2 regions of the Micromonospora sp. CNZ286 genome follow, and region 1 is predicted to be linked to the other one. Evidence: riboswitches for the same ligand, from Rfam matches in the RefSeq annotation. Region 1 holds a riboswitch; the other holds the start of a gene.

Evidence for each region. A riboswitch is a leader RNA that binds a small molecule or an ion and turns the genes downstream of it on or off. The one in region 1 is predicted to bind thiamine pyrophosphate.
Region 2: linked by a shared signal. The riboswitch ahead of thiE (thiamine phosphate synthase) and the one ahead of FHX31_RS04755 (ECF transporter S component) in region 1 are both predicted to bind thiamine pyrophosphate.

Annotation. Positions count from the first base shown of each region.
Region 1 is NZ_JACHIZ010000001.1:989,603-1,004,713, forward strand. Features, by position in the region: gene gndA (NADP-dependent phosphogluconate dehydrogenase) at 1-1,179, opposite strand, end outside; gene FHX31_RS04740 (hypothetical protein) at 1,546-1,842, shown strand; gene FHX31_RS04745 (energy-coupling factor transporter transmembrane component T family protein) at 2,095-2,895, opposite strand; gene FHX31_RS04750 (ABC transporter ATP-binding protein) at 2,892-4,325, opposite strand; gene FHX31_RS04755 (ECF transporter S component) at 4,422-5,012, opposite strand; TPP riboswitch at 5,088-5,194, opposite strand; gene FHX31_RS04760 (alpha/beta fold hydrolase) at 5,271-6,107, shown strand; gene FHX31_RS04765 (sugar isomerase domain-containing protein) at 6,104-6,853, shown strand; gene FHX31_RS04770 (DUF6328 family protein) at 6,945-7,445, shown strand; gene FHX31_RS04775 (acyl-CoA dehydrogenase family protein) at 7,554-9,527, shown strand; gene FHX31_RS04780 (hypothetical protein) at 9,585-9,752, opposite strand; gene FHX31_RS04785 (hypothetical protein) at 9,762-10,367, opposite strand; gene FHX31_RS04790 (ArsR/SmtB family transcription factor) at 10,420-10,722, opposite strand; gene FHX31_RS04795 (metal ABC transporter permease) at 10,766-11,641, opposite strand; gene FHX31_RS04800 (metal ABC transporter ATP-binding protein) at 11,643-12,407, opposite strand; gene FHX31_RS04805 (metal ABC transporter substrate-binding protein) at 12,404-13,351, opposite strand; gene FHX31_RS04810 (DUF6703 family protein) at 13,440-13,703, opposite strand; gene FHX31_RS04815 (antibiotic biosynthesis monooxygenase family protein) at 13,731-14,072, shown strand; gene FHX31_RS04820 (hypothetical protein) at 14,167-14,640, shown strand; gene FHX31_RS04825 (glycine--tRNA ligase) at 14,754-15,111, shown strand, end outside.
Region 2 is NZ_JACHIZ010000001.1:300,693-315,803, forward strand. Features, by position in the region: gene rpsD (30S ribosomal protein S4) at 1-96, shown strand, start outside; gene FHX31_RS01555 (DNA-directed RNA polymerase subunit alpha) at 192-1,214, shown strand; gene rplQ (50S ribosomal protein L17) at 1,249-1,809, shown strand; gene truA (tRNA pseudouridine(38-40) synthase TruA) at 1,880-2,713, shown strand; gene FHX31_RS01570 (hypothetical protein) at 2,721-3,926, opposite strand; gene FHX31_RS01575 (class I SAM-dependent methyltransferase) at 4,052-4,657, shown strand; gene FHX31_RS01580 (ABC-F family ATP-binding cassette domain-containing protein) at 4,699-6,378, shown strand; gene FHX31_RS01585 (nucleotidyltransferase family protein) at 6,375-7,181, shown strand; gene FHX31_RS01590 (aldo/keto reductase) at 7,203-8,165, shown strand; gene FHX31_RS01595 (DUF559 domain-containing protein) at 8,651-9,562, opposite strand; TPP riboswitch at 9,681-9,792, shown strand; gene thiE (thiamine phosphate synthase) at 9,787-10,413, shown strand; gene thiO (glycine oxidase ThiO) at 10,407-11,537, shown strand; gene thiS (sulfur carrier protein ThiS) at 11,528-11,728, shown strand; gene FHX31_RS01615 (thiazole synthase) at 11,733-12,506, shown strand; partial or broken gene FHX31_RS01620 (thiamine phosphate synthase) at 12,569-13,246, shown strand; gene thiD (bifunctional hydroxymethylpyrimidine kinase/phosphomethylpyrimidine kinase) at 13,277-14,065, shown strand; gene thiC (phosphomethylpyrimidine synthase ThiC) at 14,083-15,111, shown strand, end outside.

The DNA of each region.
Region 1 (15,111 bases):
GAGCAGCGTCGACAGGTCCGGCTCCGCGTCGTACGCCTCCCGGATCCGGTCCAGGAAACCGGCCCGGATGATGCAGCCGCCCCGCCAGATGGTGGCCGTGCCGCCCAGGTCGATGTCCCAGTCGTACTCCCGGCTGCCGGCCCGGATGTGGTCGAACCCCTGCGCGTACGCGACGATCTTGCTGGCGAGCAGTGCGCGGCGCACGTCCTCGACGAACGCGTCCCGGTCGTCCACCTGCCACTTCTCACCCGCGTCGGCGAACACCCGGCGGGCTGCCTCGCGCTGGTCGGCGTGCCCGGACAGCGACCGCGCGAATGTGGCCTCGGCGATGCCGGTGATCGGGATGCCGAGGTCGAGCGCGCTCTGCACGGTCCAGCGGCCGGTGCCCTTCTGCTCGGCCTGGTCGAGCACGATGTCCACGAACGCCTGGCCGGTGGCCGCGTCGGTGTGGCCGAGCACGTCGGCGGTGATCTCGATGAGGAACGACCCCAGCTCGCCGCCGTTCCACTCCCGGAAGATCTCCGCGATCTCCGCCGGGCTCGCCGACAGACCGGCCCGCAACAGGTCGTACGCCTCGGCGATGAGCTGCATGTCGGCGTACTCGATGCCGTTGTGGACCATCTTCACGAAGTGGCCCGCGCCGTCCGGCCCGATGTGCCGGCAGCAGGGCTCACCGTCCACCTGCGCGGCGATCTTCTCGAAGATCGGCCCGAGCTTGCGGTACGACTCGGCCGACCCGCCGGGCATGATGCTCGGACCGAGCAGCGCGCCCTCCTCGCCGCCGGACACTCCGGTGCCGACGAAGTGCAGCCCGTGCGCGCGCAGCGCCTCCTCCCGGCGGCGGGTGTCGGCGAAGTGCGCGTTGCCGCAGTCGACGACGATGTCGCCCTCCTCCAGCAGCGGGACCAGTTCGTCGATCACCGCGTCGGTGGGCGCGCCGGCCTTCACCATCACGATCACCGCGCGGGGCCGCTCCAGCGAGCCGACGAAGTCCGCGAGCGACTCCGACGGCACGAACGTGCCCTCGTCGCCGTGCTCGGCGACCAGGCTGCGGGTACGTTCCGGCGACCGGTTGTGCACCGCCACGGCGAAGCCGTTGCGGGCCAGGTTCCGGGCCAGGTTGCGGCCCATCACCGCCAGACCGGTGACCCCGATCTGCGCCGTCGCCTGCTCTGCCATGCGTACCGCCACCTCTCGTTCGTGCTGCCGTTCTGCGACCGTATCGCGGTCGCCGGGGGAGCGGGCGGGGACGTCGACAGGGCGTGATCGCCGGGTGGCCGTGCGTCTCGCGCGGGCGCGTTCGCGTTCTCTCCGGTAATTCGGGTGCGGGGTCTCCGGGCCGCGGGATAGCGTTGCCGCATGCGTAAGTGACGCCCCACCTCCGAGCCCGGTCCACCGCCGCCAGTGCCGTGGACCCGTCCTGCTCCGGGCGTCCGCATTCCTTCCCCGCCACCGTCGGTCGCGGTGTCTGTCGTGATCGGAACGCACCGGAGCCCCCGCTCGGCGCGTCCCGGTCGGCGCGCCCGCACGACAGGAGGCCCGCGAATGCCCGCGAAGCGCAATCCGAAGAAGTCCCGCAAGCAGTCGTCGCCGCAGGTGACCCCGCCGAAGCTCGACGCGCTCACGGTGACGCCACCCGCGGTGGTGCTCCCCACGGAGCCGGTGGCGTCCGCCGTGTCCCCGGAGTCGGTGCCGCCCTCGGAGTCCCTGGAGACCCCGGTCCTGCCGGGCGCATCCGCGACGCCGCCCCGGTCCGGCCCACCGGCAGGGCGGCAGGCCCGGTTCACCGGGCGTAGTCAGCGCGCCGGCCAGACCCGGTTCTACGCCTTCCGCCGCAGCTGACCGACAGCCCTTCCCGGCCAGCCGCTCACCGGGCAGGCCCCTCATCGGGGGCCTGCCCGGGCGTCCCCCCAGAGATCTTGGACGATTCCGGCCCCTAGAAGGGCCATCCCGTACCAAGATCCACTCCAGCCCTGTCGATCATGAAGTTGGCGGCGACAAAACGGGCAACCGGTGCCGTCAACTTCATGATCAACGGGGCGAGGGTGGGCGGGGTGAGGGCGGCGGGGACGGGGAGGCGGGGCGGGCCCGGGGTCAGCCGATCAAGGGGCGGAAGGTGCCCAGGGCGATGCTTGTGGCCAGGGCACCGCCGGCCAGCAGCGCGGCGCCCGCCACGAGCAGGGCGTCGGCGCGGGTGAAGCGCTGCGGGCGGGCCACGGTGCGCGGCGTACCCGCGTCGAAGCCCCGGGCGTCCATCGCCACGGCCAGCCGGGTACCCCGCCGGATCGCGCCCACCAGCAGCGTGAACGCGGTGGACGCGAACAGCCGCAGCTTCGCCACCGGGTTGCGGCCGGCGTCCACGCCGCGGGCCCGGCGGGCCATGCTGATCATCCGCCATTCCTGTTCCAGCAGCGGCACCATCCGGAACGCGGCGAGCGCCCCGATGGCGAACCGGGCGGGCGTCTTCGCGTTCTGGATCAGCGCGTCGGCCAGGTCCGTCGGGTCGGTGGTGGCGAACACGACGATGCCGGGCAGCGCCACGGCGAGCATCCGCAGCACCAGGCCCAGCGCGGTGACGAGGACGCCCTCGGTGACCAGGACCGGGCCGGCCTCGACCAGCACCCGGCCGGAGCGGTCGGCCGCGAAGAGCACCAGCGTGATCAGGATGCCGGCGGCACCGGCGAGCAGCGGCCAGGCCCGGCGGGCCAGCACCCGGTAGCGGACCCCGAACAGCGGCAGCACCGCGAGTTCGACGGCGATGGCGATGGCCGGGGCCACCGGGTCGAGCGTCGCCACCAGGATCAGCGTGAAGACCACAGCGGCGGCCAGCTTCGCCACCGGGTTGCGCCGGGCCAGCGGGGCGCCGGGTGCGGCGACCGGTTCTAGGCCGATCACGTGGCCACCCCGTCGGGGGAGCGGTGCAGGGTGAGCGTCGTGTCGGCCAGCGCGGCGACGAAGTCCTCGTCGTGGGTCACCGCGACCACGCCGTGCCCGGCGTCGCGCAGCTCGGCGAGCAGGTCGACCAGCTCCAGCCAGGTCCGCCGGTCCTGGCCGAACGTGGGCTCGTCGCAGATCAGCAGGCGGGGCGCGGTGGCCAGGGCCGTCGCCACACTCAGCCGCCGCGCCTCCCCGCCCGAGAGGGTGTACGGGTTGGCGCCGGCCAGCCGGTCCAGCCGCAACCGGTGCAGCAGCTCGTCGACGGTGGCGGTCACCGCCGACTCGGGCCGGCCGGTGCGGCGCGGGCCGAGCGCCAGCTCGTCGCGGACCGTGGCGGTGACGAACTGGTGTTCCGGGTCCTGGAACACCGAACCGATCCGGCGTACCAGCGCGGGTGCCCGCCAGCGGTGCGGGGGAGTTCGCGCGTCCCGCCCGGCGAGTTCCGCCGACGCGGTGACGGCGCCCGTGCCGGGCTTCAGCAGGCCGCCCAGGAGCAGCGCCAGTGTGGACTTGCCGGCGCCGTTGGGGCCGAGGACGGCGAGCGCCTCGCCGGCGCGTACCCGGAGATCGGTGGGGTCGAGCCGGGGCGGCAGGCCGAGCCGCTCCGCGGTGAGCAGCACGTCGCCGGGCGGCGTGGTGGCGTGCCGGGGTGGCGCGACGTGGCCGGGTACCCAGACCCCGGCGGCGGCCAGCGCGTCGCCGTGCGCGGCGAAGACCGCCTCGGGCGGCCCGTCGGCGCGCACCCCGCCGCCGGGTTCCAGCACGACGACGCGGTCGACCAGCGGCAGCGCCTCGGTGACCCGGTGCTCGACCAGGACCATCGTGGTGTCCGGGTCGAGCGCGTTCGCGACGGCCCGGCGGATCAGGGTGGCGCCGGCCGGGTCGAGGTTGGCGGTGGGCTCGTCGAGCAGCAGCAGCCCGGGACGCAGCGCGAGCGTGCCGGCCAGCGCCAGCCGCTGCTGCTCGCCGCCGCTGAGCGCTGCGGTGGGGCGGTCCCTGTCGTACGGGAAACCGACCCGGTGCAGCGCCTCGTCGACGCGGGGCCAGATCTCCCCGGCGGGTACGCCACGGTTCTCCAGCCCGAACGCCACGTCGTCGCCGGAGCGGGCCATGACGAGCTGGGTCTCCGGGTCCTGGAAGACGATGCCGACGCGCTCGCGGGCCTTGCGCGGGTCCAGCCCGTCGATCTCGACGGTGCCCTCCTGCTCGCCGGAGTCCTCCGGCAGCAGCCCGGCCAGCGCGGCCAGCAGCGTGCTCTTACCGGCGCCGGAGGGTCCGAGCAGCAGCACCCGCTCGCCGCTCTCCACGCGCAGATCCACCCCGCGCAGAGCCCAGCGTTTCCGTCCCCCGTGCCGCCACCCGAACCCCCGCAGCACCACCCCGCTCACCGCCCACCCACCCCCTCTTCTCCGTCGATCATGAGGTTGACGGCGATGACGGGTGCCGAAACGGCCGTCAACTTCATGATCGACACGATGGAGGCGTCAGACCAGGGCTCGGTCGCGGCCGGCGGGGAAGCGGTCCAGGACGCCGGTGTTCGCCAGCGCGCGGGTGAGGACGTGCGCGCCGAGACCGGCGACGATCGTGGCGCTGACGATCGTGATCAGCGCGTACGGGAGGCGGTAGGAGGCGAAGTCGAAAGCCTTGTTCCAGTAGACGAAGTCGAAGATCGCCGCGCCGAGACCGGTCAGCGCGCCGGCCAGCACCGCCACCGGCAGTCGGAACGAGCGGTACCGGAACGCGGCGAAGGCCAGCTCGGCGCCGATGCCCTGCATCAGGCCCTGGAGGATCACGATGCTCGCCCACTGGCTGCCCAGCAGGGCGGAGATGATCGCGGCCACCGTCTCGCAGTACAGCGCGGCGCCCGGCTTGCGGATGATCAGGCCGGCGAGCACCGCCGGGATCAGCCACACGCCGTATAGCACGGCCTGGGCCGGCGGGAAGAACGCGAACGCCGCGTCGGTGGCGCTCCAGAGCAGGCCCCAGGCCCAGAAGACGACGCCGAAGGCGACGGCGATGACCGAGGCGACGACGATGTCGACGGTACGCCAGCGGTTGCTGTCGGTGTGGTTCACGGTTGGCTCCCAGTTCGTCGAGGTGAACCAGGAGAAGACGCACGCCGCGCCCGGTGGTCACCGGACGGCGACGCGGCTGGAGGTCGACCGAACTCCCTGCGCTGGCATTACCCAGATCAGGTTCGAGGGTCTGCGGGCACCGGCCCGCACTCTCAGCGCTGTGCGCTCCCCTGTCGGATGTGAAGTTGTCTCGTCGCAGACGCTAGCACCGACCACGGGCCCCGGCCCAGCAGGGCGAGTGTCGGTATGGTGGCGATCATGCTGGTGGATGCGCGGGGACTGACGTTCGAGGTACGCGCCGGCGGCCCCGAGGACGGTGACCCGGTCCTGTTGCTGCACGGCTTCCCGCAGCACTCCGGTGAGTGGGACGCGGTCACGCCCGCGCTGCACGCCGCCGGGCTGCGCACGTACGCGCTCGACCAGCGCGGCTACTCGCCCGGCGCGCGTCCGGCCGACGTCGGGGCGTACCGGATTCCGGAGCTGGTGGCCGACGCGGCCGCGGTGCTGGACGCACTCGGGGTGACCGGCGCCCACGTGGTCGGCCACGACTGGGGCGCGATCGTGGCGTGGGGGCTGGCGGCGGCGCACCCGGAGCGGGTGCGGACGCTGACCGCGGTGTCGGTGCCGCACCCGGCCGCGATGGGGCACGCGCTCGCCACCGACCCCCGGCAGAAGGTCAAGTCCGCCTACATCGCGTTGTTCCGCAAGCCCGGTACGGCGGAGAAGGTGCTGCTGGCGTGGAACGGCGCCACGCTGCGCAAGCTGCTGAGCGGAGTGGGCGACGCCGACGTGGTGGCCCGGTACGCCGAGCCGATGCGCGAGCCGGGCGCGTTGACGGCGGCGCTGAACTGGTACCGCGCGATGACCGGTGCGGACATGAAGGCGGTCGCCCCGGTGGGGGTGCCCACCACGTTCGTGTGGAGCGACAAGGACGTGGCGATCGGCCGGACGGCCGCGCAGGCGTGCGCCGCGCACGTCACCGGTGACTACCGGTTCGTGACGCTGTCCGGCGTCAGCCACTGGATCCCGGACGAGGCGCCCGGCCCGCTGGCCGAGGCGATCCTCGCCCGGTGCGCGGGAACGGAGGAGGCATGACGGTGAGCGCCGAGGCGTACCTGGCGGTGGTGACCGAGACGATCGGCCGGGTCGCCGCCGAGCAGCGGCAGAACGTGGCCGACGCGGCCGACCTGATCGCGGCGGCGCTGCGCGCCGACGGTGTGGTGCACGCGTTCGGCACCGGGCACTCCGAGGCGCTGGCCATGGAGATCGCCGGCCGGGCCGGCGGGCTGGTGCCCACCAACCGGATCGCGCTGCGTGACCTGGTGCTGATCGGCGGCGACCCGGCCGACGTGCTCGGCCCGAAGCTGGAGCGCGACCCGGCCGTGGCGCACCGCCTCTACGAGCTGGCGCCGATCCGGCCGCAGGACGTGTTCGTGCTGGCCTCGAACTCGGGCGTGAACGGGGCGATGGTCGAGTTCGCGTCCATCGTGAAGGAACGCGGGCACGGCCTGGTGGCGATCACGTCGGCACAGCACTCGGCGCGGATGACCTCGCGGCACCCGTCCGGCCGCAAGCTCGCCGACTTCGCCGACGTGGTGCTGGACAACGGCGCCCCGTACGGCGACGCCACGCTGCCGCTGCCGGGCGGCGGCGCGGTCGGCGCGGTCTCCTCGATCACCGCGGCGCTGCTCGCCCAGCAGATCGTCGCCGAGGTGGTGGCCCGGCTGGTCGCGGCGGGGCAGCGCCCGCCGGTCTACCTGTCCGCGAACATCACCGGCGGCGACGAGCACAACGCCGAACTGGAGGCACGGTACGCGGGCCGGATCCGCCGCGGTTCCTGAACCGGTTTCGTGATCATCCGTACGGGGCACAGGCGGTCCTGCCGGTGGGCGTTCACCCGCCGGCCGTGCCGTCTCCCGGGGAGGTCCGCGAGTGTCCAAGGAATCCGAGAAGCAGCGCTGGCAGCGCAACTTCGCCGATCTGTTGCAGGAGCTGCGGGTCGCGCAGACCGGCGTGCAGATCCTCTTCGCCTTCCTGCTGACGCTGCCGTTCAGCAACGGGTTCGGCCGGACCACGGAGTTCCAGCGCGACGTCTACATCGTGGCGCTGCTGACCGCCGCCGCGTCCGCCGCGATGATCATTTCTCCGGTCGCGTTCCACCGGGCGCTGTTCCGGCAGGGGCGTAAGCCGGAGCTGGTCCGGTTCGCCCACCGGATGGCCACCGGCGGCCTGTTCTTCATGCTGATCGCGATGGTCAGCTCGGTCCTGCTGGTCACCGACTTCGTGCTGGACCGGCCGATCGCGTTCCTGCTCAGCGCGCTCACCGGCCTCTGGTTCCTGATCTTCTGGGCCATCCTGCCGTTCAGCCGGCGCAACTGGGGTGAGGACGACATCGACGACGAGGACGACAACCCGCAGACGCTCACCGACTGACCGTCCGCCAAATCGGACGTGCACGCAGCGCTACCCCTGGGTAACACCCGGGGGTAGCGTCGTTTTCGTCGAACGCGTCGACGCAGCCGGACCGACGAGGAGGCAGCCGTGACCACGACACAGAACAGCCGGCCCGAGTCACCAGACGGCGCGGGGCCGCTGCCCGCCGAGGCGGGCCAGGTCTCCGAGAAGGAGGCCCGGCAGGTCGCCGAGGCCGCCCGCGAGTCGGCCTGGGACCGGCCCAGCTTCGGCAAGGAACTGTTCCTCGGCCGCTTCCGGCTCGACCTGATCGACCCGTGGCCCCGCCCCGATCCGGCCGAGGTGGCCCGCGCCGACGAGTTCCTCGGCTCGCTGCGCGCGTACCTGACGTCCGAGGTGGACGGCGAGGCGATCGAGCGGGACGCGCGCATCCCCGACGAGGTGTTCCACGGCCTGGCCGGGCTCGGCACGTTCGGCATGAAGATCGACCGTCAGTACGGCGGGCTGGGGCTGAGTAACCTGCACTACTGCCGGGCGCTGATGCTCGTCGGCTCGGTGAACCCGGCGGTCAGCGCGCTGCTCTCCGCGCACCAGTCGATCGGCGTGCCGCAGCCGCTGAAGATGTTCGGCACGCCCGAGCAGAAGGAACGGTTCCTGCCCCGGCTCGCCGCCGGTGAGGTCTCCGCGTTCCTGCTCACCGAGCCGGACGTCGGCTCCGACCCGGCCCGGCTCGCCACCACCGCCGAGCCGACCGCGGACGGCACCGGCTACCGGCTCAACGGGGTGAAGCTCTGGGCCACCAACGGCACGCTCGCCACGCTGCTGGTGGTGATGGCCCGGGTGCCGGCCGGCGAGGGGCGGCGCGGCGGCATCACCGCGTTCGTGGTGGAGGGCGACAGCGACGGCATCACCGTGGAGCGGCGCAACTCCTTCGTCGGGTTGCGCGGCCTGGAGAACAGCCTCACCCGGTTCCACGACGTGTTCGTGCCGAAGGAGAACGTGATCGGCGGTGAGGGCAAGGGCCTCAAGATCGCGCTGACCACGTTGAACACCGGCCGGCTCTCGCTGCCTGCCATGTGCGTCGGCGCCGGGAAGTGGGCGCTCAACGTGGCCCGCGAGTGGGCGGCGGACCGGGTCCAGTGGGGCCGCCCGGTGGGCGAGCACGAGGCGGTGGCGAAGAAGCTGGCCTTCATCGCCGCCACCACGTACGGCATGGAGTCCATGCTCGACCTGTCCTGCATGCTCGCCGACGACGACCGCAACGACATCCGGATCGAGGCGGCGCTGGTCAAGCTCTACGCCAGCGAGATGGCCTGGCGGATCGCCGACGAGCTGATCCAGATCCGCGGTGGGCGCGGCTACGAGACGGCCGACTCGCTCGCCGCCCGGGGGGAACGGCCGGCCGCTGTCGAGCAGCTCCTGCGCGACCTGCGGATCAACCGGATCTTCGAGGGCTCCACCGAGATCATGCACCTGCTGATCGCCCGCGAGGCGGTCGACGCGCACCTGTCCGTCGCGGGCGACATCATCGACCCCGACGCGGGGCTGGGCCGCAAGGCGAAGGCGGGCGCGCGGGCCGGCGCCTTCTACGCGAGGTGGCTGCCCACGCTCGCCGTCGGCAAGGGGCAGACGCCCGGGGCGTACCAGGAGTTCGGGCCGCTGGCCGGGCACCTGCGCCACGTCGAGCGGACCTCCCGCAAGCTGGCCCGGTCGACGTTCTACGCGATGTCCCGCTGGCAGGGGAAGATGGAGCGCAAGCAGGCGTTCCTCGGCCGGGTGGTGGACATCGGCGCGGAGCTGTTCGCGATGAGCGCGGTCTGCGTCCGGGCCTACGCCGAGCGGGACGCGCACCCGGAGAACGTCGAGCTGGCCGACCTGTTCTGCCGGCAGGCGCGGCTGCGCGTCGACGAGCTGTTCACCGGCCTGTGGTCGAACACCGACTCGGTCGACGTGGCCGCCGCCAAGCGGATCGTCGCCGGCCGGTACGCCTCGGTGGAGGAGGGTGTCGTCACCCCGCCCGCCGACCTGCCCTGGGTGGCCCGCTGGGAGCCGGGGCCGTCCACCGAGCAGGACGTACGCCGTCGCATCCCGCCCGCCGGCTGACCGGACCACCAGGCGGCCGTGCCGCCCGGACGGCCGCCGAGGGCGGCCGCCGGGCGGTCAGCGCGCGATCGCCCAGGCCAGGATGCCGGCCAGGATCAGGCCGTTGAGGCCGGCCAGCACCAGGTACGCCGACGGCGGGATCTTGCGGCCCTTGCGGACGAAACTCACCAGCACGCCTGCGTATCCCAGCAGCAGCACGGCGACGACGATCAGGAAGTACAGCACCGGCACACCTTACCGGCCGCCGCGCAGCCCCAGTTCGCGCAGCTCCAGCGCGGCGAGCGCGTCGACGGTCGCGTCGTCGCCGCGCCGCCACGCCTCGGCGACGTCGGGCGCGATCCGGGTCAGCTTCGACAGCGGCTGACCGGCCAGCGCGCGCAGCGCCAGCAGGTCCCGGCCGGCCGGGACGCCCGCCAGTGCCTTCGCCGCGCCGGCCCGGCGCATCCAGCGCAGGCGCAGCGGCAGCCAGCCGAACAGCACCAGGCCGAGCGGGAACACCAGCACCGCGACGGTCAGCCCGAGCGCGAGCTGCCCGACCAGCTCCTGCTGGTCGCGGCCCGCCTCGGCGACCGAGCGGGCGGCGTCGGCGGCCCGGGTGAACGGCGCGGTCAGCTCGTCGCCGACGATCGGCACCCGGCCGACCTTGCCGCCGGCGTCGGCCAGGTTGTCGGCGAGTCCGCCGCCGGCCCCCTCCAGCTTCTGCCCCGGTACGGCGAGCTTCTCGACCACGTCGTGCAGCCACAGCGCGAAGCGGATCGCCGCGTACACCCAGACGACCACGAGCAGGTCGGTGAGGAACTGGCGGACGGCGGTGGGAAAACGGTCGGCGTAGATCTTCACGCCGGACAGCGTCCCACGGCGCGGGCGCGTCGGCACGTGGCCGATTTCCCGCTCAGTGCGACCCTTCACCGGCGTGACTGACCGCGTCCGCCACGATGTGCGCGACGTGGTCGTCGACCAGCGCGTACGCGATCTCCCGGCCGCGCCGCGACCCGCGCACCACCCCGGCGCCCCGCAGCACCCGCAGGTGCTGGGAGACCAGCGGCTGCGGCGCGCCGAGCTTCTCGACCAGCTCGTGCACGCAGCGTTCGCCCTCGGCCAGCTCGCTGACGATCGCGAGCCGGATCGGGGCCGAGAGCGCGCGCAGCAGGTCACCCGCACCCTCGAAGGCGTCGTACCCGTTCGTGCCGGTCACCCTGTAACGGTAACCAATCCCAGCTGCGCCGGCGGGCAGGGCCTCACCGCAGCAGCACCTCGTGCTCGACCGGCTCGGACGGGGGCGTGGCCCGGTCGGCCCGCACCCGCCGCCGCAGCGCCCGCACACCGGCCGCCGCGAGCGCGACCAGCAGGAACGAGCCGATCGCCACGAGCACCACCGATGCGCCGGGGGCGGTGTCGGCGGTCGCGGCCACCCAGACCCCGGTGCCGGCGGCGAACAGGCCCAGCGCCATGGCCGCCGTCATGGTGGAGCGGAAGCCCCGGGTCACCTGCTGCGCGGTCGCCACCGGCACCACCATCAGCGCGCTGATCAGCAGCACCCCGACCGCCCGCATGGCGATGGTCACCGTGACCGCGGTGCCGACCGCGATGAGCAGGTTCAGCGCCCGCACCGGCAGGCCGGACACCCGGGCGTACTCCTCGTCGTGGCAGACCGCGAACAGCGCCGGGCGCAGCACCAGCATGGTCACCAGCAGCACCGCGCCGAGCACCCCGATGGTGATCAGGTCGGTGCGGGAGGTGGTGGTCAGCGACCCGAACAGGTACGCGTTGAGCGACCCGCTGCTGGCGTCGGACAGCCCGACCAGCATCACGCCACCGGCGATGCCGCCGTAGAACAGCAACGCCAGCGCCAGGTCGCCGGAGGTGCGCCCGTACGCGCGGACCAGCTCGATCACCACCGCGCCGAGCGTCGCGGCGATCACCGCCACCAGCACGGGGGAGCGGTTGAGCAGCAGTCCCGCACCGACGCCGGTGAGCGCCACGTGCCCGAGCCCGTCGCCGATCAACGCCAGCCGGCGCTGCACCAGGTAGATGCCGAGCGCCGGGGCGGCCAGACCGATGATCAGCGCGCCGACCAGGGCGCGGAGCATGAAGTCGTACTGGAAGAGATCCATCTCAGATGCCTGTCCAGAGCCGGGCGGGCTCCTCGTCGCAGTGCGGGTGCACGTGCTCGTGGTCCGGGTCGGCGTGGTGGCCGGCCGGTTCGGGCACCGCGCCGTCGTGGGCGATCCCGCCCTGGTGCACCACCACGGCCCGGCTGATCAGCGGGCGCAGCGGGCCCAGCTCGTGCGCGACGAGCAGGACCGTGCCGCCACCGTCGCGGAACGCGCGCAGCGCCCCGGCGAACGCCTCCTGGCTCGCAGCGTCCACCCCGGCGGTCGGCTCGTCCAGCACCAGCAGCTCCGGCCCGCCGGCCAGCGCGCGGGCGATCAGGGTGCGCTGCTGCTGGCCGCCGGAGAGCGTGGACACCGGGTCACCGGCCCGGTCGGCGAGCCCGACCGCGTCCAGTGCCGCCGCCACCGCCTCCCGGTCCGCCCGCCCGGAGGGACGCAGTACGCCCCGGCGGGCCAGCCGCCCGGACGCCACCACCTCGCGCACGGTGGCTGGTACTCCGCTGCCCGCGCCGAGCCGCTGCGGCACGTACCCGATGCGGTGCCACTGCCGGAAGCGGCGCTGCGGCGTGCCGAACAGGGCGACCGACCCGGCGCCGACCGGCACCAGGCCGAGCGCGGCGCGCACGAGCGTCGACTTGCCGGAGCCGTTGGCGCCGAGCACGGCGACCACCTCGCCGGCGGTCACTGTCAGCGAGACGTCACGCAGCACCGGGCTGCCGTCGTAGCCGACGGTGGCGTGCGCGATCTCGATCACGGGTGAGGTCATGAACAGTCCAGAGCGGTTCGCAGGGTCTGCAGGTTGGTGCGCATCGCGGAGAGGTAGTCGCCGTCGGCGGGCGGGCCCTCCAGCGGGTCCAGGACGGCCGTCTTCGCCCCGACCTCACGCGCGATCGTCTCGGCGACCTTCGGGCTGACCAGCGTCTCGAAGAAGATCGTGCCGGCCTGGTGCTCCCGGGCCTCCTCGGCGACCTCGGCGAGGCGCTTCGGGGACGGCTCGGACTCCGGGGTGAGCCCGCTGATGCCGATCTGTTCCAGCTGGTAGCGCTCGGTCAGGTAGCCGAACGCGGTGTGGCTGGTGACGATCTCCCGGCGCTGGCAGGTGCGCAGGCCGTCGGCGTACTCGGTGTCCAGCTTCGTCAGCTCGGTGCGCAGCGCGCCGGCGCGGGCGGCGTAGTCGGCGGCGTGGTCCGGGTCGGCCTTGCCGAGGCGCTCGGCGAGCTTGTCGCCGATGGTGGCCAGCCGGGTCGGGTCGAGCCAGACGTGCGGGTCCTTGCCGCCGCCCTCCTCGGCGTGCCCGGCCTCGCCCTCGTGATCGTGGTCGTGGCCACCGGCGGCGGCGTCCCGCAGCGGCGTCACGCCCGCCACGTCGAACGCGCGGTCGCCGCCGTTCTGCTCCACCGCCTCGTCCACCGCCGGCTGGAAGCCGCTGAGGTAGACGACCACGTCGGCGTCGACGACCTGGCCGACCTGCCGCGGGTTGAGTTCCAGGTCGTGCGGCTCGGCGCCGGGCTTGGTCAGGTTGCTGACCGCGACCGTGTCGCCGCCGATCCGCTCGGCCAGGAACTGGAGCGGGTAGAACGCGGCCACCACGTCGACCCTGCCCGGCGCGCTCGCGCCGCCTGTGCCGTCCGCGCAGGCGGTCAGGCCGGCGGCGGCGAGCAGGGCGGCGGCTGCGGCGGTCAGGATACGGCGGGGTGCACGAACGGTCATGGGCTCAACTGTCCGCGACAACGAAAACTATTGTCAAAAACGCATGATTGCATGTCAGCGCAGGTCAGCTCGGTTCTGCTTTCCCGAGTCAGCCGACCATGAGCTTCGCCAGCGCCACCGCGATCAACAAGGTGAGCATCACCAGCCGGAGCATCCGGGTCGCCGGGGCCTGCACCGGCCAGGTGACCGACATCAGCCAGACCAGCACGCCGGCCAGCACGAGCAGCAGGACGCCGCCCGCCGGGCCGGGCGCGAAGAGGCCGACAAGCACCAGGGCCAGCGCGGCCAGGAACACCGCCGTCGGGTTGAGCCGTGCCAACCGGGACAGCACAGGACTCTGCGTACGCTGCATGCCACAAACTCTACGAGGAGGAACCCCGTGCTGGTCACCAACCGCTTCGTGGTGGAAGCCGAAACGGTGGACGAGTTCACCCGTGCGGCGCACGCCGCGCTGGCCGCGCTCGCCGCCCGCCCCGGCTACCTGCGCGGTGAACTGCTGCGGGCGCTCGACGACCCGGACCACTGGGTCCTGATCACCGAGTGGGAGTCGGTCGGTGCGTACCGGCGGGCGCTCGGCGGATTCGACGTCAAGGTCACCGCCGTGCCGCTGCTCGCCCGATCGGTGGACGAGCCGTCGGCGTACGAGACGCTCGCCAGCGCCGCCCCCGAGGGTGAGATCGTCGTCGTCGCCAGCGATCGCGCCGCAGGTCCGTATCGCTGAGTGCCGGGGCACTACCCTGGCGCGTATGACCGCTCCCGGACCGGCCGCGCCACCCCCGTCATCCGTTCCGCCCGCGCTGCCGGCGGAACACGGGGTGCCCGCGCCGCCGCAGGGGCCCGGCGCCGCGCCGCCGTTCGCCGCCCCGCCCACCGAGGGCGGGCGGACCCGGCTCTGGCTCGGCCTCGGCGCGGGCGCGCTCGCAGTGCTGATCTGCTGCGGTGGGGGCGGGGCGGCAGTGGTCGGCCTGGCGGTGAGCAACGCCCAGGCGATCGGTGAGCAGGGCCGGGCGGTCACGAACGACTACTACCAGGCGCTCGTGGCCCGGGAGTGGTCCAAGGCGTACGACACGCTCTGCGACGACATCCGGCGACGCGAGCCCCGGCGCGAGTTCGAGCGCCGGGTGGCGACCGAGCCGCAGATCTCCGGCTACCGGGTGGGCGAGGTCGACCTCACCACGCTCACCGTGCCGGTGGACGTCACGCTCGCCGGCGGCCGGCGGGAGGCGCAGACCGTGACGCTCGCGCCGGACCAGCAGACGGGCGGCGTGGAGGTCTGCGGGGTGAGCTGACCGGCCCCCGGTATTCTGCTGGGCTCGGGACGGACACGGTCGTACCGTTGTCCCGAACAGCCCGGTTCCATCCATCTCAACCGCGCCGACCGCCAGCCGGCGTAGGAGGAAACATGCCAGCCGACCGTATCGACGCCGTCACCAGCCTCGCCAAGCGCCGGGGCTTCGTCTTTCCCTCCAGCGAGATCTACGGGGGCACCCGGTCGGCGTGGGACTACGGTCCGCTCGGCGTCGAGCTGAAGGAGAACGTCCGCCGGCAGTGGTGGCGGACCATGGTGCAGCAGCGCGACGACGTCGTCGGCCTCGACTCGGCGGTCATCCTGGCCCGCAAGGTCTGGGAGGCCAGCGGCCACATCGCCGAGTTCGTCGACCCGCTGACCGAGTGCCAGTCCTGCCACAAGCGGTTCCGGGCCGACCACCTGGAAGAGGCGTACGAGGCCAAGCACGGCAAGCCGCTGACCTCGCTGACGG
Region 2 (15,111 bases), 690 kb from region 1:
AGCCAGATGAAGATCCTCGTGCACTCGCTCCCGGCCCGCCAGGTGATCGACACCCAGGTCCAGGAGCAGCTGATCGTCGAGCTCTACTCCAAGTAAGGGCTCGTTGCGGTGGCCCGTCCTCCGGGGCGGGCCACCGGAACAGTTGTGTCGTGGGCGTCAAATAGCGGGCGCCCCGGAAGAGAAGAGAAAAGATGCTCATCAGCCAGCGACCGTCTCTCTCCGAAGAGTCGATCAACGAGACCCGCTCCCGGTTCACCATCGAGCCGCTGGAGCCCGGCTTCGGCTACACGCTGGGCAACTCGCTGCGGCGTACGCTGCTGTCCTCGATCCCGGGTGCGGCGGTCACCTCGATCAAGATCGACGGTGTGCTGCACGAGTTCACCACGATCCCCGGCGTCAAGGAGGACGTGGTCGAGCTCGTCATGAACATCAAGGAGCTGTGCGTCAGCTCCGAGCACGACGAGCCGGTCAGCATGTACCTGCGCAAGCAGGGCCCGGGCGACGTGACCGCCGGTGACATCCAGCCCCCGGCCGGTGTCTCGGTGCACAACCCGGACCTGAAGCTCGCCACCCTCAACGGCAAGGGCCGGCTCGACATGGAGCTGACCGTCGAGCGGGGTCGCGGCTACGTCACCGCGGCGCAGAACAAGCAGGCGGGCGCCGAGATCGGCCGGATCCCGGTCGACTCGATCTACTCGCCGGTGCTCAAGGTGACGTACCGGGTCGAGGCGACCCGTGTCGAGCAGCGGACCGACTTCGACCGGCTCATCATCGACGTCGAGACCAAGCCGTCGATGGGCCCGCGTACCGCGCTGGCCTCGGCCGGTTCGACGCTGGTGGAGCTGTTCGGGCTGGCCCGGGAGCTGGACGAGACCGCCGAGGGCATCGACATCGGGCCGTCCCCGCAGGACGCCCAGCTGGCGGCGGACCTGGCCCTGCCGATCGAGGAGCTGGACCTCACCGTCCGCTCCTACAACTGCCTCAAGCGCGAGGGCATCAACTCCGTTGGTGAGCTCATCGGGCGTACCGAGGCCGACCTCCTCGACATCCGCAACTTCGGTCAGAAGTCGATCGACGAGGTCAAGATGAAGCTCGCCGGGATGGGCCTGGGGCTGAAGGACTCGGCTCCGAACTTCGACCCGGCGCACGTCGTGGACGCCTTCGGCGAGGCGGACTACGACACCGACGACTACCGCGAGACCGAGCAGCTCTAGTCCGCGCTGCCGCCACACCTGAGGAGCACCAAGCATGCCCACGCCCACCAAGGGCCCCCGCCTCGGCGGCAGCCCCGCGCACGAGCGGCTGATGCTGGCCAACCTGGCCACCGCGCTGTTCCAGCACGGCAAGATCCAGACCACCGAGACGAAGGCCCGGCGGCTGCGTCCGCTGGCCGAGCAGCTCATCACCAAGGCCAAGCGTGGCGACCTCGCCTCGCGCCGCCGCGTGCTGGGCGTCGTCAAGGACAAGGACGTGGTCTACGCCCTGTTCGACCAGATCGCGCCCCGGTACGCCAACCGCAACGGTGGCTACACCCGGATCGTGAAGACCGGTCCGCGCAAGGGTGACGCCGCTCCGATGGCGATCATCGAGCTGGTGGAGGAGCTTCAGGTCGCCGAGCCGAAGGCGAACAAGAAGACCGCCGCCCGCAAGGCCGCCCAGCAGGACAAGGTCGAGGCCCTGGCCCCGGCCGAGGAGACCCCGCGCTCCAGCGCCGGTGACCAGGACGCCGAGGCGCCGGTCTCCGCGTCGGGTGACACCGCCGCCGCCCGTGAGGACAGCGACGAGGCCACCGAGAACGACAAGGCCTGACATCAGGCTCGACCGGGCCCGGCATCCCCTCGGGGGTGCCGGGCCCGTCGCCGTCGACAGGAGGTACGAGGTGGACGAGCGGACCCGGCTGCGGCTGGACGTCTCGTACGACGGCACCGACTTCTCCGGCTGGGCGCCCCAGCCGGCCCGGCGCACAGTGGCCGGCGTGCTCATGCAGACGCTGGACCTGGTGCTCGGCGCGGGCACGGCGACCGGCCTGACAGTGGCCGGGCGTACCGACGCCGGTGTGCACGCCACCGGGCAGGTCTGCCACCTCGACCTGCCGACTCCCGTGTGGCGGGAGCACGAGGGCCGGTTGCTGCGCCGGCTGGCCCGGCTCCTGCCCCCGGACGTCCGGGTACGCGCGATGACCGAGGTGCCCGCCGACTTCGACGCCCGGTTCTCGGCCACGTTCCGGCGCTACGAGTACCGGGTCACCGATGCCCCGTGGGGCGCCGAGCCGCTGCGCCGCGGGGACACCCTGGCCTGGCCGAAGCCGCTGGACCTGGCGGCCCTGAACGCCGCCGCTGCCGGGCTGGTGGGCGAGCACGACTTCGCCGCGTACTGCCGGCGCAAGGAGAACGCCACCACGCTGCGCGAGGTGACCCGGCTGGACTGGCGGCGCGACCCGGACGGGATCCTGGTCGCCACCGTGCAGGCCGACGCGTTCTGCCAGAACATGGTGCGCAGCCTGGTCGGGGCGATGCTGGTGGCGGGCGACGGGCGGCGGCCGGTCCAGTGGCCAGCCGGCCTGCTGACCCGCCGCGAGCGCTCCAGCGAGGTGACTGTGGCGCCCGCGCACGGCCTCGCCCTGGTCGCTGTGGGCTACCCGGGCGACCCGGCCGAGTACGCCCGCCGCGCCGAGGAGACCCGCCGGTTGCGGGTGCCGGTGGCCGAGGGCTGAGCCAGGCTCAGTCCGTGCCCCGCTGACCGGCGCTGTCCTCGGCCGAGTCGGCGTCGGGCTGCCCGGCCGTGCCGGCCGCCGCGCGACGGTCCAGCACACCCCGGTTGAGGTGCAGTTCGACCAGGTCGTACATGATCTCGCGGGCGGTCGCGTCGTCGCTCGGGATGCGTTCCCCGTCGGCGCGGGTGACCAGGCAGAAGGCGACGTAGTGTCCGCGTACCTGCCAGGCGACCCGGGCCGCGGCCTTCTCCACCGCGTCGGTGTCGTCGCCCGCCGCCATGCCACGGAACCGTCCCTGGCGCGCGTCGAGCAGCGGCCGGATGCGGTCGCGTACCCGCTGGGCGGTGGCCACGTCGGTGAGGTTGAACAGACCGGCGGTGATCAGGTGGTCGCCGTCGGGGGAGCGGAGCGTGCCCCGCACCACCTGGTTGCAGCCGAGCCGGACCAGCAGGTCGGCGATCTCGCCGGTGGCCGCGACCTGGCACTTTGTGCTGGCCTGGGTCTTCAGCACCCGGTAGGCCGGTTTCCCGTCGGTGACCACCAGGTCCTTGGTCGGGAAGACCTCCTTGGCGGTGAGCGACGCCTGGTCGGTGTCCCGGGAGTCCAGGTCGGTGCCGCCGGACGGTGTGCTCGACTCGGTCGGCTGCGGGGTCGGCTGGCCCGCCGGCGGCGTGGTGGTGCGTTCGTCGAGCAGGGCCGCGACGGCGAGCCCGGTGAGCGAGAGCAGGAGCAGTACGGCGGCGCCGCCGACGAGCGTCTGCCAGAACCGGCCGCCGCCGCGGCGTTCGGCGCGCCGGGTCCGGGGCAGTTCGGAGACGTCGGCGGCGCGGGCGGTGGGGCTGGCCGGGATCGGCACCGTCGGCCGGTTCGCCGCCGCCGGTACGGGTGCCGGCATGGGCGGCGCGGGCTGCGGCACCGGGGAGGGCTCCCGTGGTGGAGCGGGCCGTCCCGGTGTCGGCGCCGGGGCCGGTGGCGCGGGAACGGGTGCGCGGGCGTCGTCCGCCACCGCCTGCCCGCCGGGGTCGGCCTGCTCGGCCGCGCCGGTCGGCGGCAGCGCCGCTTGCGGGCGTGGCGGCGGGGGCAGCGACGGCGTGGGGAAGCGGGAGCGTGACGGACCCGCGGGCGGGGGCGTGGCTGCGGGCCCGTTCGGGGCCGACCCGGGCTTCGGGTACTCCAGGAAGGCGTCCTCATCGGACTCGTACCGGTACACCATGTGGCATAGAGTAGGACTGATTGTCCCTTTCAGGGGTAATATCGGGAAATTCTGGCGGAGTGGCGTGCGACCCCGCCCGTGACACCGTCGCCGGAACCCCTGCGGCCCGGTGCGAGAATGCGGGCGTGACCGGCGACCACTACTTCACAGCTGAGCCCTCGACCCCGGCCCGCCCCCGCGAGGTCGAGTTCACAGTCGCCGGGCGCGACTACACGCTCGCCTCGGCCGGCGGCGTCTTCTCCGCCGACCGGCTCGACCCGGGCACCGCCGTGCTGCTGCGCAAGGCCGACCTGCCGGCCGCCGACGTCAGCGATGCGCTGCTCGACATCGGCTGCGGCTTCGGCCCGATCACCTGCGTCCTGGCCACTGTCGCGCCGAAGGCCACCGTCTGGGCCGTGGACGTCAACGAGCGCGCCCGCGCCCTCACCACCGCCAACGCGGCAAGGGTCGGTGCCGCCGACCGGGTACGCGCCGTCGCGCCCGACGACCTGCCGGACGACGTCACCTTCAGCCAGATCTGGTCCAACCCGCCGATCCACATCGGCAAGCCGGAACTGCACGGCCTGCTGCTGCGCTGGCTGCCCCGCCTCGCCCCGGACGGCGTGGCCTGGCTGGTCGTCGCCCGGCACCTCGGCGGCGACTCGCTGCACCGCTGGCTGGTCGAGCAGGGCTGGTCGGTCGAGCGGCACGCCAGCCAGAAGGGCTACCGGGTGCTGCGGGTCACCCGGTAATCCGGTGTCGTCCACCGACCCGGCTCGGGCAGGATGCCCGCGTGGGATACGTGGACGTGGCAGGAGTAGGGCACATCCTCCCGGACGGGCGTGAGCTGTTCAGCGACGTGTCGTTCCGGGTCGGTGAGGGTGCCAAGGTGGCGCTGGTCGGCCCGAACGGCGCCGGCAAGACCACGCTGCTGCGGATGGTCGCCGGTGACCTGCCGGTGAAGACCGGCGCTGTCGCCCGCTCCGGTGGGCTGGGCGTGATGCGGCAGTTCATCGGCATGATCGGCGACGAGTCCACGCTCGCCGACCTCGCCCTGTCGCTGGCGCCGCCGGCGCTGCGCGACGCCGGGCGGCGGCTCGCCGAGACCGAGGCGGCCATGCGGGCGGCCGAGGTCCGCGGCAAGTACAGCTCCGCCGCCGCCAAGACCCAGCTCGCGTACGCCGAGGCGCTCGCCGCCTGGGGCGAGACCGGCGGGTACGACGCCGAGGTCCTCTTCGACACCGTCGCCACCATCGTGCTCGACCTGCCCTGGGACAGCGCCCGGGAACGGCCGGTCCGCACGCTGTCCGGCGGCCAGCAGAAGCGCTTCGCGCTGGAACTGCTGCTGCGCGGCCCCGACGAGGTGCTGCTGCTCGACGAGCCGGACAACTTCCTCGACGTACCCGGCAAACGCTGGCTGGAGGCGCGCCTGCGCGAGTCGGGCAAGTCCGTGCTCTACGTCTCGCACGACCGGGAACTGCTGGCGCAGACCGCCGACCGGGTCGTCGCGGTGGAGGGCGGCAGCGCCTGGGTGCACCCGGGCGGCTTCGCGAGCTGGCACGAGGCACGGGTGGCCCGGCACGCCCGCCTCGACGAGCTGCGCAAGCGCTGGGACGAGGAGCACCAGAAGCTGCGCGAGCTGATGCTGATGTACAAGCAGAAGGCCGCGTACAACGACGGGATGGCCTCCCGCTACCAGGCCGCGCAGACCCGGTTGCGCAAGTTCGAGGAGGCCGGGCCGCCGCCCGTACCCCCGAAGGACCAGGACATCCGGATGCGCCTGACCGGCGGGCGGACCGGCAAGCGCGCGGTGATCGCCGAGCAGTTGGAGCTGGACGGCCTGACGTACCCGTTCGACCTGGAACTCTGGTACGGCGACCGGGTCGCGGTGCTGGGCGCGAACGGCACCGGCAAGTCGCACTTCCTACGGCTGCTGGCCCGGGGCGGCACCGACCCGGAGCCGGGCAACACGCCTGTGGACGGCGCCGCCGCGCTCGCACCTGTCGCCCACGGCGGCGTGGTCCGGCTCGGCGCACGGGTCCGGCCCGGGCACTTCTCGCAGACCCACGACCGGCCGGAGCTGATGGGCAAGACGCTCGTCGAGGTGCTGTGGCGCGGCGACGACCACCGGGCCGGCATGGACCGGCACGCCGCGATGGCGGCGCTGTCCCGGTACGAGCTGGCCGGCCAGGGCGACCAGCGGTTCGGCACGCTCTCCGGCGGACAGCAGGCGCGGTTCCTGGTGCTGCTGCTGGAGCTGTCCGGGGCGACGCTGCTGCTGCTCGACGAGCCCACCGACAACCTCGACCTGGCCTCGGCCGAGGCGCTGGAAGCCGGGCTGACCGCGTTCGAGGGGACTGTGGTCGCGGTGACACACGACAGGTGGTTCACCCGTACCTTCGACCGGTTCGTGCTGTTCCGGGGCGACGGCGACGTGGTGGAGACGCCGGAGCCGGTCTGGGACGTGGGGTGATCGACCGGGACCTGGCCGACCGGCTGTGCGCGGTGGACGGCGTGGTCGCGGTGGCGCTCGGCGGCAGCCGGGCCCGCGGCGAGCACCGGCCCGACTCCGACTGGGACGTGGGCCTCTACTACCGGGGCGCGCCGGACCTGGCCGGGCTGCGCGCGGTGGCCGCCTCGATCGCCGACGGGCCGGTGGACCTCACCGCCCCGGGCGGCTGGGGACCGTGGGTCGACGGGGGCGGCTGGCTGCGCGTCGGCGGGGTGGCGGTGGACTGGATCTACCGCGACCTGGACCGGGTGCACCGGGTCTGGGCGGACTGCCGGGCCGGCCGCTACACGGTCGAGGCGCAGGCCGGGCATCCGCTCGGTTTCTACTCGCACGCGTACGCCGGGGAGGTGGCGCTCGGGCGGGTGCTCGGCGACCCGACCGGCGAGCTGACCGCGCTGCGGGCCGAGACCGTCGACTACCCGCCCGCGCTCGGCGCCGCGCTGGTCGCCGGTGGCTGGGAGATCGGGCTGCTGCTCGACGGCGCCGCGAAGGGCGCCGCAAGGGGTGACGCCGGCTACGTGGCGGGCTGCCTGTTCCGGGTGGTCGGCGTGCTGGTCCACGCGCTGCACGGCCGGGCCGGGCGGTGGCTGGTCAACGAGAAGGGCATGATCGTCTCCGCCGGGCGCCTGCCCGGTGCGCCGCCGGACTTCGCCGAGCGGGCGCAGGCGCTGCTGGGCGCGGTGGGGCGTACCCCTGAGGAACTGGCGGCGACGATCGGTGCCGCCCGGACGCTGGCCGACCAGGTGCTGCCGCTGCCCGGATGACACCCGGGCAGCGGGCATAGGGTGGATCTCGTGAGTGAGATGACCTATCGCCGGCTGGGCGACTCCGGGCTCGTGGTGTCAGTTGTCGGCATCGGCTGCAACAACTTCGGCCGCAAACTCGACCTCGACGGCACCCGGGCGGTGGTGGACGCCGCGCTCGACGCCGGGATCAACTTCTTCGACACCGCCGACATCTACGGCGAGCCGCAGGGCGCCTCCGAGGAACTGCTCGGCCAGGCGCTCAAGGGCCGCCGCGACGACGTGGTGGTGGCCACCAAGTTCGGCATGGACATGAACGGCGCGAACGGGCCGGACCACGGCGCCCGGGGCGCCCGCCGCTACATCGCCCGCGCGGTCGAGGCGTCGCTGCGCCGGCTCGGCACCGACCACATCGACCTGTACCAGATGCACGAGCCCGACCCGGGCACCCCGATCGACGAGACGCTCGCCGCGCTGGACGACCTGGTGACCGCCGGCAAGGTGCGCTACCTCGGCAACTCCAACTTCGCCGGGTGGCAGATCGCCGACGCCGACTGGACCGCGTCGTCGCAGGGGCGTACCCGGTTCATCTCCGCGCAGAACCACTACTCGCTGGTGGAGCGCGGGGTGGAGGACGAGGTGATCCCCGCCTGCGAGCGGTTCGGCCTCGGCATGCTGCCGTTCTTCCCGCTCGCCAACGGGCTGCTCACCGGCAAGTACAAGCGCGGCGAGGCGCCCCCGGCGGGCAGCCGCCTGGCCGGTGGCGGCCGGTACGCCGAGCGGCTGGCCGCCGCGCGCTGGGACGTCATCGAGGCGATCGAGGCGTACGCGGCCGAGCGCGGCATCAGCATGCTCCAGGTGGCCATCGGCGGCCTGGCGGCCCGTCCCGCCGTGACGTCGGTGATCGCCGGCGCGACCACTCCCGACCAGGTGAAGGCCAATGCCGAAGCCGGGACGTGGCAGCCGTCCGACGACGACCTGACCGCCTTGGACGCCATCCTCTGACCGTCCCTGCCGGTACATACGCGCCCGCTCGCGCGTCGGGGGTGCGCCCGCTCGCGCGTCGGGGTGCGCCCGCTCGTTGGCGTGCGAGCGTCGGGGCTTGCCCCGCGCGGCGTGCGCCCACCGTGGCCCGCCCGCCCGCCCGCCCGCGCGCCCGCGCGCGGAGGCACCCGTGGCGTTCCACTCAGGGGCAGCGCTCACGATGAGTGGAACGGTATGGGTGTCAAGAGGGCCCACAGACACCCACGGCGTTCCACTCGTCGCCAGATTCAGTCGCGAGTGGAACGCCATAGGTGTCTGTGGGCGGCCTCCTGACGCCCGTGCTGTCTTGGGCGGCCCGCTCCGGCCAGGTGGCGGGTGGCGGCCGGGGGCGCGGCGGGGCGAGACTCGGGCCTGCGGGGCTGCGGGGCTGTGGGGCTGCGGCTGTGGGGCTGCGAGGCTGTGGGCTGTGGGCTGCGAGCCGGGGTGCGGGGGGCTGCGGGTGCGGATCAGTGGTTTGCCGCGGCGGCGCGACGTTCTGCCAGGGCCTGGCGCACCAGGGCGACAGTGGCGTCGGGCCGGCGTAGCACGTCGTCGACGGTGAACCGGAGCACGACCCACCCGGCCGCGCGGAGCGCGTTCAGGCGCGCCACGTCCCGCCGGAAGTGAGCCCGTTCCCGGTGGTGGTCGCCGTCGTACTCGACCGCGAGGCGGAGAGCCGGCCAGGCCAGGTCCACCCGGGCCACGAAGCGTCCGCCGGCGTGCACCTCGTGCTGGGCGGTCAGCGGGCCGAGACCGGCGTCGAGGAGGAGCAGCCGCAGCCGCGTCTCCATCGGGGACTCGCTCAACGGCTCGGCCATCGTCAGTACCTCGCGCAGCAGCGGAGCGCCCGGCCAACCCGGCCGGTCGGCGGCGTAGGCCCGCAGGACGGGCAGCTTCACGACCCGGCGACGCAGCAGCGCGTCGACGGCGACCAGCGCCTCGGCGAGTGAGCCCTGCCGGCCCAGGTCGAACGCGGTACGCAGCGGGGTCGTGACCGGCAGCCCCGCGAACCGGGTGCGGTCCGACTCGGGCAGGGGCGACCGGGTCACCAGCAGCCGTGGATGAGGACGCATGCGGGCCGGGCTCGGCAGCAGCACGGTGACCGGCGCGTCGCGGCTGAGCACGTCCGTGCCGAACAGCCAGGCGGCGCTGCGTCCCGCCAGTGCGGCACCCGGCGGCAGGCGCAACGCCACCGCCTCGCACCACATCCGGTGGTCGTCGGCGCGGTGTCCGTCCCGGTGCACGTACACGTCCGGCAGCAGGCGGATCCAGGTCGGCCCGCGCAGCATCGTCCAGGTGAGCAGTCCTTCGGAGACGGCATGGCTGCCCCGGAACGGCAGGATCGCCAGGCGGCGCGGGACACGGGCGGGAACGGACATCCCGGCAGCGTGTCGTGACGAGACGATCACCTGTTGCCCCGGTACGGCATGTGAACGGTTCCTGGGAAAAACCTCACCCGGGGTTCCGTACGGGCGGGAGGCGTCGTACGGTAGGCCGCAAGTGACCCACGGGAGCCCGGTGCGGACCGGGCTGAGAGGGGGGCTGGGAGCCCCCGACCGTCGAACCTGATCCGGGTAATGCCGGCGCAGGGAGGAGCGTTGCCGTGCTGTCCCTGGGACGACTGCATCTCATCACCGACACCCGGCCGGGGCGTGACCCGCTCGCCGTGCTGCGTGCCGCCCTGCCCGTGGCGGGCGCCGAACTCGTCGTGCAGGTGCGCGTGGAGGACGACGCCACCGACCGGGAGGCGTACGAGCTGGCGTGCCGGGTGACCGAGGCGTGCCGGCCGTACGGGGCACAGTGCCTGGTCAACGACCGGCTGCACGTGGCGCTCGCGGTGGACGCCGCCGGGGGCCACGTCGGCGCGGACGATCTGCCGGTCGCAGCCGCGCGCCGGGTGCTCGGCCCGGACGCGGTGCTCGGCGCGACCGCCCGGGAGCCGGTGGGCGCCCGTACGGCCGTGGATGCGGGCGCGAGCTACCTGGGCGTGGGCCCGTGCCACGTCACCACCACCAAGTCCGGCCTGCCGGACCCGATCGGCCCCGAGGGGATACGCGCGGTCGCCGAGGCGGTCAGCGTCCCGGTGATCGCGATCGGTGGGGTGACGGCCGCGAGCGTGTCGGCGCTGCGGGCCGCCGGGGCGTACGGGGTGGCGGTGGTCGGCGCGCTCAGCCTGGCTGCCGATCCCGCGCACGCCACCGCCGAGCTGCTGCGGGCGCTGACGTGTTAAAAGGGGGCCCTTCCTCTACCGGAGGCGTTAACAGGGGGCCCTTCCTTACCGACGTGGCGGTGGTGGGCGCCGGGCCGGTGGGACTCGCGATCGCGTGGCGGTGCGCGCAGCGCGGACTGCGCGTGGTGGTGCACGACGACCGGCCCGGGTCGGGCGCCTCGTCGGTGGCCGCCGGGATGCTGTCGCCGGTCGCGGAGGCGTACTTCGGTGAGCACGAACTCACAGCGCTTCTCGTCGGGTCCGCCGCCCGCTGGCCCGGCTTCGCGGCCGAGCTGACCGAGGCGAGCGGCGTCGACCTCGGCTACCGCACCGAGGGCACGCTCGTGGTCGGGCTCACCGCCGACGACCTGGCCGAGGCGGGGCGGCTGTGGTCGTACCAACGGGGTCTGGGACTGCCGATCACGCCGCTGCGGCCCTCGGAGCTGCGCGACCGCGAGCCGGCGCTGGCACCGCGCGTGCGCGGCGGCGCGGTGGCCCCCGGCGACCACCAAGTGGATCCGCGACGGCTGGTCGCCGCGTTGCGCACTGCTGCGGAACGCGTCGGCGTGGAGCTGCGCCCGGCCCGCGTCGGCGCGCTGTCCGAGGTGGACGCCCGGGTCACTGTGGTCGCGGCCGGCTGCGGCGCGGCGAGCCTGACCGGCCTGCCGGTCCGGCCGGTCAAGGGCCAGGTGCTGCGGCTGCGCGCGCCGGGTGGCGGTCCGCCGGGCTTCCGGCACGTGATCCGGGGGTACGCGGACAGCGAGCCGGTCTACCTGGTGCCCCGGGACAGCGGTGAGGTCGTGGTCGGGGCGACTGTGGAGGAGCGCGCGGACACCGAGGTCACCGCCGGTGGCGTGCTGACACTGCTGCGCGCCGCCGCGGAGCTGGTGCCGGAACTCGTCGAGTACGAGCTGGTGGAGGCCGTCGCCGGGCTGCGCCCCGGTACGCCCGACAACGCGCCGATCATCGGGCCGATCCCCGGGCAGCCGGGCGTGCTCGCGGCGACCGGGCACCACCGGCACGGCATCGTGCTCACCCCGGTCACCGCCGACCTGGTCACCGAGCTGATCGTCACCGGCGAGCCGGATCCCGCGCTCGCCCCCTTCACCCCGGACCGCTTCGGGAAGGAGCGCACGTGGAACTGATCGTCAACGGCACCGGCCGGACGTTGCCCGAGGGCGTCACCGTCGCCGAGGTGGTCCGCACCGTCACCGACCGGAAGCGCGGGCTCGCCGTAGCGGTCAACGGCGAGGTGGTGCCACGCGGCGGCTGGTCGGCGAGCGTGCTGCGCGACGGCGACCGGGTCGAGGTACTCAGCGCCACCCAGGGCGGGTGAGCGGATGTCCACACTGGAGATCGGCGGGGTCGCGTTCGGCTCCCGGCTCATCCTCGGCACCGGCGGCGCGGCCAACCTGCACGTGCTGGAGCAGGCGATCCGCGCCTCCGGCACCGAGCTGGTGACGTTGGCGCTGCGCCGGGTGGACACCACGCCCGGCGGGTCGGGCGGCCTGCTCGACCTGGTGGAGCGCTGCGGCGTACGGCTGCTGCCGAACACGGCCGGCTGCCGCACCGCCGTGGAGGCGGTGAAGACGGCGCACCTGGCCCGGGAGGCGTTCGACACCGACTGGGTGAAGCTGGAGGTGATCGGCGACGAGCGCACGCTCCTGCCCGACGGGGTGGAGCTGCTGCGCGCCGCCGAGGAACTGGTGGCCGACGGGTTCACAGTGCTGCCGTACACCTCGGACGATCCGGTGCTGGCCCGGCGGCTGGCCGACGTGGGCTGCGCGGCGGTGATGCCGGCCGGGTCGCCGATCGGCTCCGGGCTGGGCATCGGCAACCCGCACCACATCCGGCTGATCCGGGCGGCTGTGGACGTGCCGGTGGTGCTCGACGCGGGCATCGGCACCGCCTCCGACGCGGCGCTGGCGATGGAGCTGGGCTGCGACGCGGTGCTGCTGGCCAGTGCCGTGACCCGGGCCGCCGACCCGGTGGCGATGGCCACGGCCATGCGGTACGCGGTCGAGGCCGGCCGCCTGGCGTACGGCGCGGGCCGCATCACCCGCCGCTTCCACGCCTTGCCGTCCACCCCCGACGAGGGACGGCCCGACCTGTGACCGCTCTACGCGTTGCGGATCTTGGTACGGAGGCGCCCGTGGAAGGGCGGCCGCGTACCAGGATCTACACCGGCCCGACCGGGGTCGTGCTGCTCACCGATCGGCGGGTCGCCAAGAGGGCTCTCGTCGACGTGGTCGCGGGGGCCGTCGGCGGGGGAGTGCGCTGGGTGGTGCTGCGGGAGAAGGACCTGCCCCGCGCCGAACGCCTCGCGCTCGCCGTCGAGCTGCGCGCGATCCTCGCCGAGGCGGGCGGCACGCTCGTCGTGGCCGGACCCGATCCGCTCGACGGGGACGCGGTGCACCTGCCCGCCGCCGGCCCGTACCCGCCGCCCGCAGTCGGACTGGTCGGCCGGTCCTGTCACGACACCGCCGAGCTGGCCCGGCTCACCACCGAGCACTACGCCACGCTGTCCCCGGTCTACGAGACAAGAACAAAGCCCGGCTACGGCCCGGCGTTACGGCCGACCGGGTTGCGCGAGCTGATCGCGGCAAGCAAGGTGCCCGTGCTGGCACTGGGCGGCATCGAAACCACAGCCCAGGTCACCGCATGCGTAGAGGCAGGTGCCACCGGAGTAGCAGTCCTGGGCGCCATCATGCGCGCCCCAGACCCCACCGAAACCGCCACCACGCTGGGCAGAGCTTTCGAGGAGGCGGCCACCCGTGTGGCGCGCACCCACCCCGCGCGATCCGACCAAGGCCCGCACGCCGCAGCCCCGACCGCAACCACTGTCGGCCGCAGCCGTCACAGCAACCACCGGAGAAGAGAACCAGTGACGCCGAAAACAGTTCTCAGCATCGCCGGCTCCGACTCCGGGGCAGGAGCGGGCATCCAGGCCGACCTCAAGACGTTCGCCGCGCTCGGGGCGTACGGCACGAGCGTGCTCACCGCCGTCACCGCGCAGAGCACCCGGGGCGTGGACGCCGTCCTGCCGCTGCCGCCGCAGACAGTGCGCGACCAGATGGACAGCGTCCTCGGCGACTTCGACGTGCGCGCCGTGAAGACCGGCATGCTCGGCACCCCCGCGGTCGCCGACGCGGTGGCCGAGGCGGCCCGGGCCGGGCGGCTGCCACACCTGGTCGTCGACCCGGTGCTGGTCGCCACGAGCGGGCACCGGCTCGGCGTGGTGGAGGCGGTCGAGCGGCTGCTGCCGTACGCGGAGGTGGCGACACCGAACTGCGCGGAGGCCGCGGCCCTCACCGGAGGCCCGGTGGGCACCGTCGAGGGGATGGTCGCGGCGGCGGAGGCGCTGGCGGCGCGCGGCCCGGCGTTCGTGGTGGTGACCGGCGGCGACGTGGACGCCGACGGCGAGTCGGTGGACGTGCTCGCCGGCGGCGGGACGACCCGCCTGCTGCGCGCGCCCCGGGTGGACACCCGGCACAACCACGGCACCGGCTGTTCGTTCTCGGCCGCCGTCGCGGTCCGGCTCGCGGCGGGCGACGCGGTGCCGGTCGCGGTGGCGGCCGCCAAGGAGTACGTCACCCGCGCGCTGACCGGCGCGCGGACCTGGGAGCTGGGCGCGGGACGCGGCCCGCTGGACCACTTCGGCTGGTCCGCATGAGCGACAGGGAGGCTGTCATGCAGGCACGTCGCAAGGTGTACGTGGAAGGGTCACGCCCGGACGTCCGGGTGCCGTTCGCCGAGGTGACGCTGACCGGGGACAACCCGCCGGTACGGCTCTACGACACCTCCGGTCCCGGCTCCGACCCGGAGGTGGGGCTGCCCGCGCTGCGTGGTCAGTGGATCGCCGAGCGCGGCGACGTGGCCCCGGTACGCGGCGCCGGCACGCCGCTGGCGGGTGTGGAGGGGAAGCGGCCGACGCAGCTCGCGTACGCCCGGGCCGGGATCGTCACTCCGGAGATGGAGTTCGTGGCGGTCCGGGAGTCGGTGGCGCCGGAGTTCGTCCGGGACGAGATCGCGGCCGGGCGGGCCGTGCTGCCGCTCAACGTCAACCACCCCGAGTGCGAGCCGGCCATTATCGGCAAGGCGTTCCTGGTGAAGGTCAACGCCAACATCGGCACCTCGGCTGTCACCTCGTCGGTGGCCGAGGAGGTGGAGAAGCTGACCTGGGCCACCCGGTGGGGCGCGGACACCGTGATGGACCTGTCCACCGGCAAGCGCATCCACGAGACCCGCGAGGCGATCGTGCGGAACGCGCCGGTGCCGATCGGCACGGTGCCGATCTACCAGGCGCTGGAGAAGGTCGGCGGCGACCCGGTGAAGCTGAGCTGGGAGGTGTTCCGCGAGACCGTCATCGAGCAGGCAGAGCAGGGCGTCGACTACATGACCGTGCACGCCGGGGTACTGCTGCCGTACGTGCCGCTGGCGGTGGACCGGGTCACCGGGATCGTGTCGCGGGGCGGCTCGATCATGGCGGCCTGGTGCCTGGCGCACCACGAGGAGAACTTCCTCTACACGAACTTCCGGGAGCTGTGTTCGCTGCTCGCGAAGTACGACGTCACGTTCTCCCTCGGTGACGGCCTGCGCCCCGGTTCCATCGCGGACGCCAACGACGAGGCGCAGTTCGCCGAGCTGCGCACGCTCGGTGAGCTGACGAAGGTCGCCTGGGAGTACGACGTCCAGGTGATGATCGAAGGCCCCGGGCAT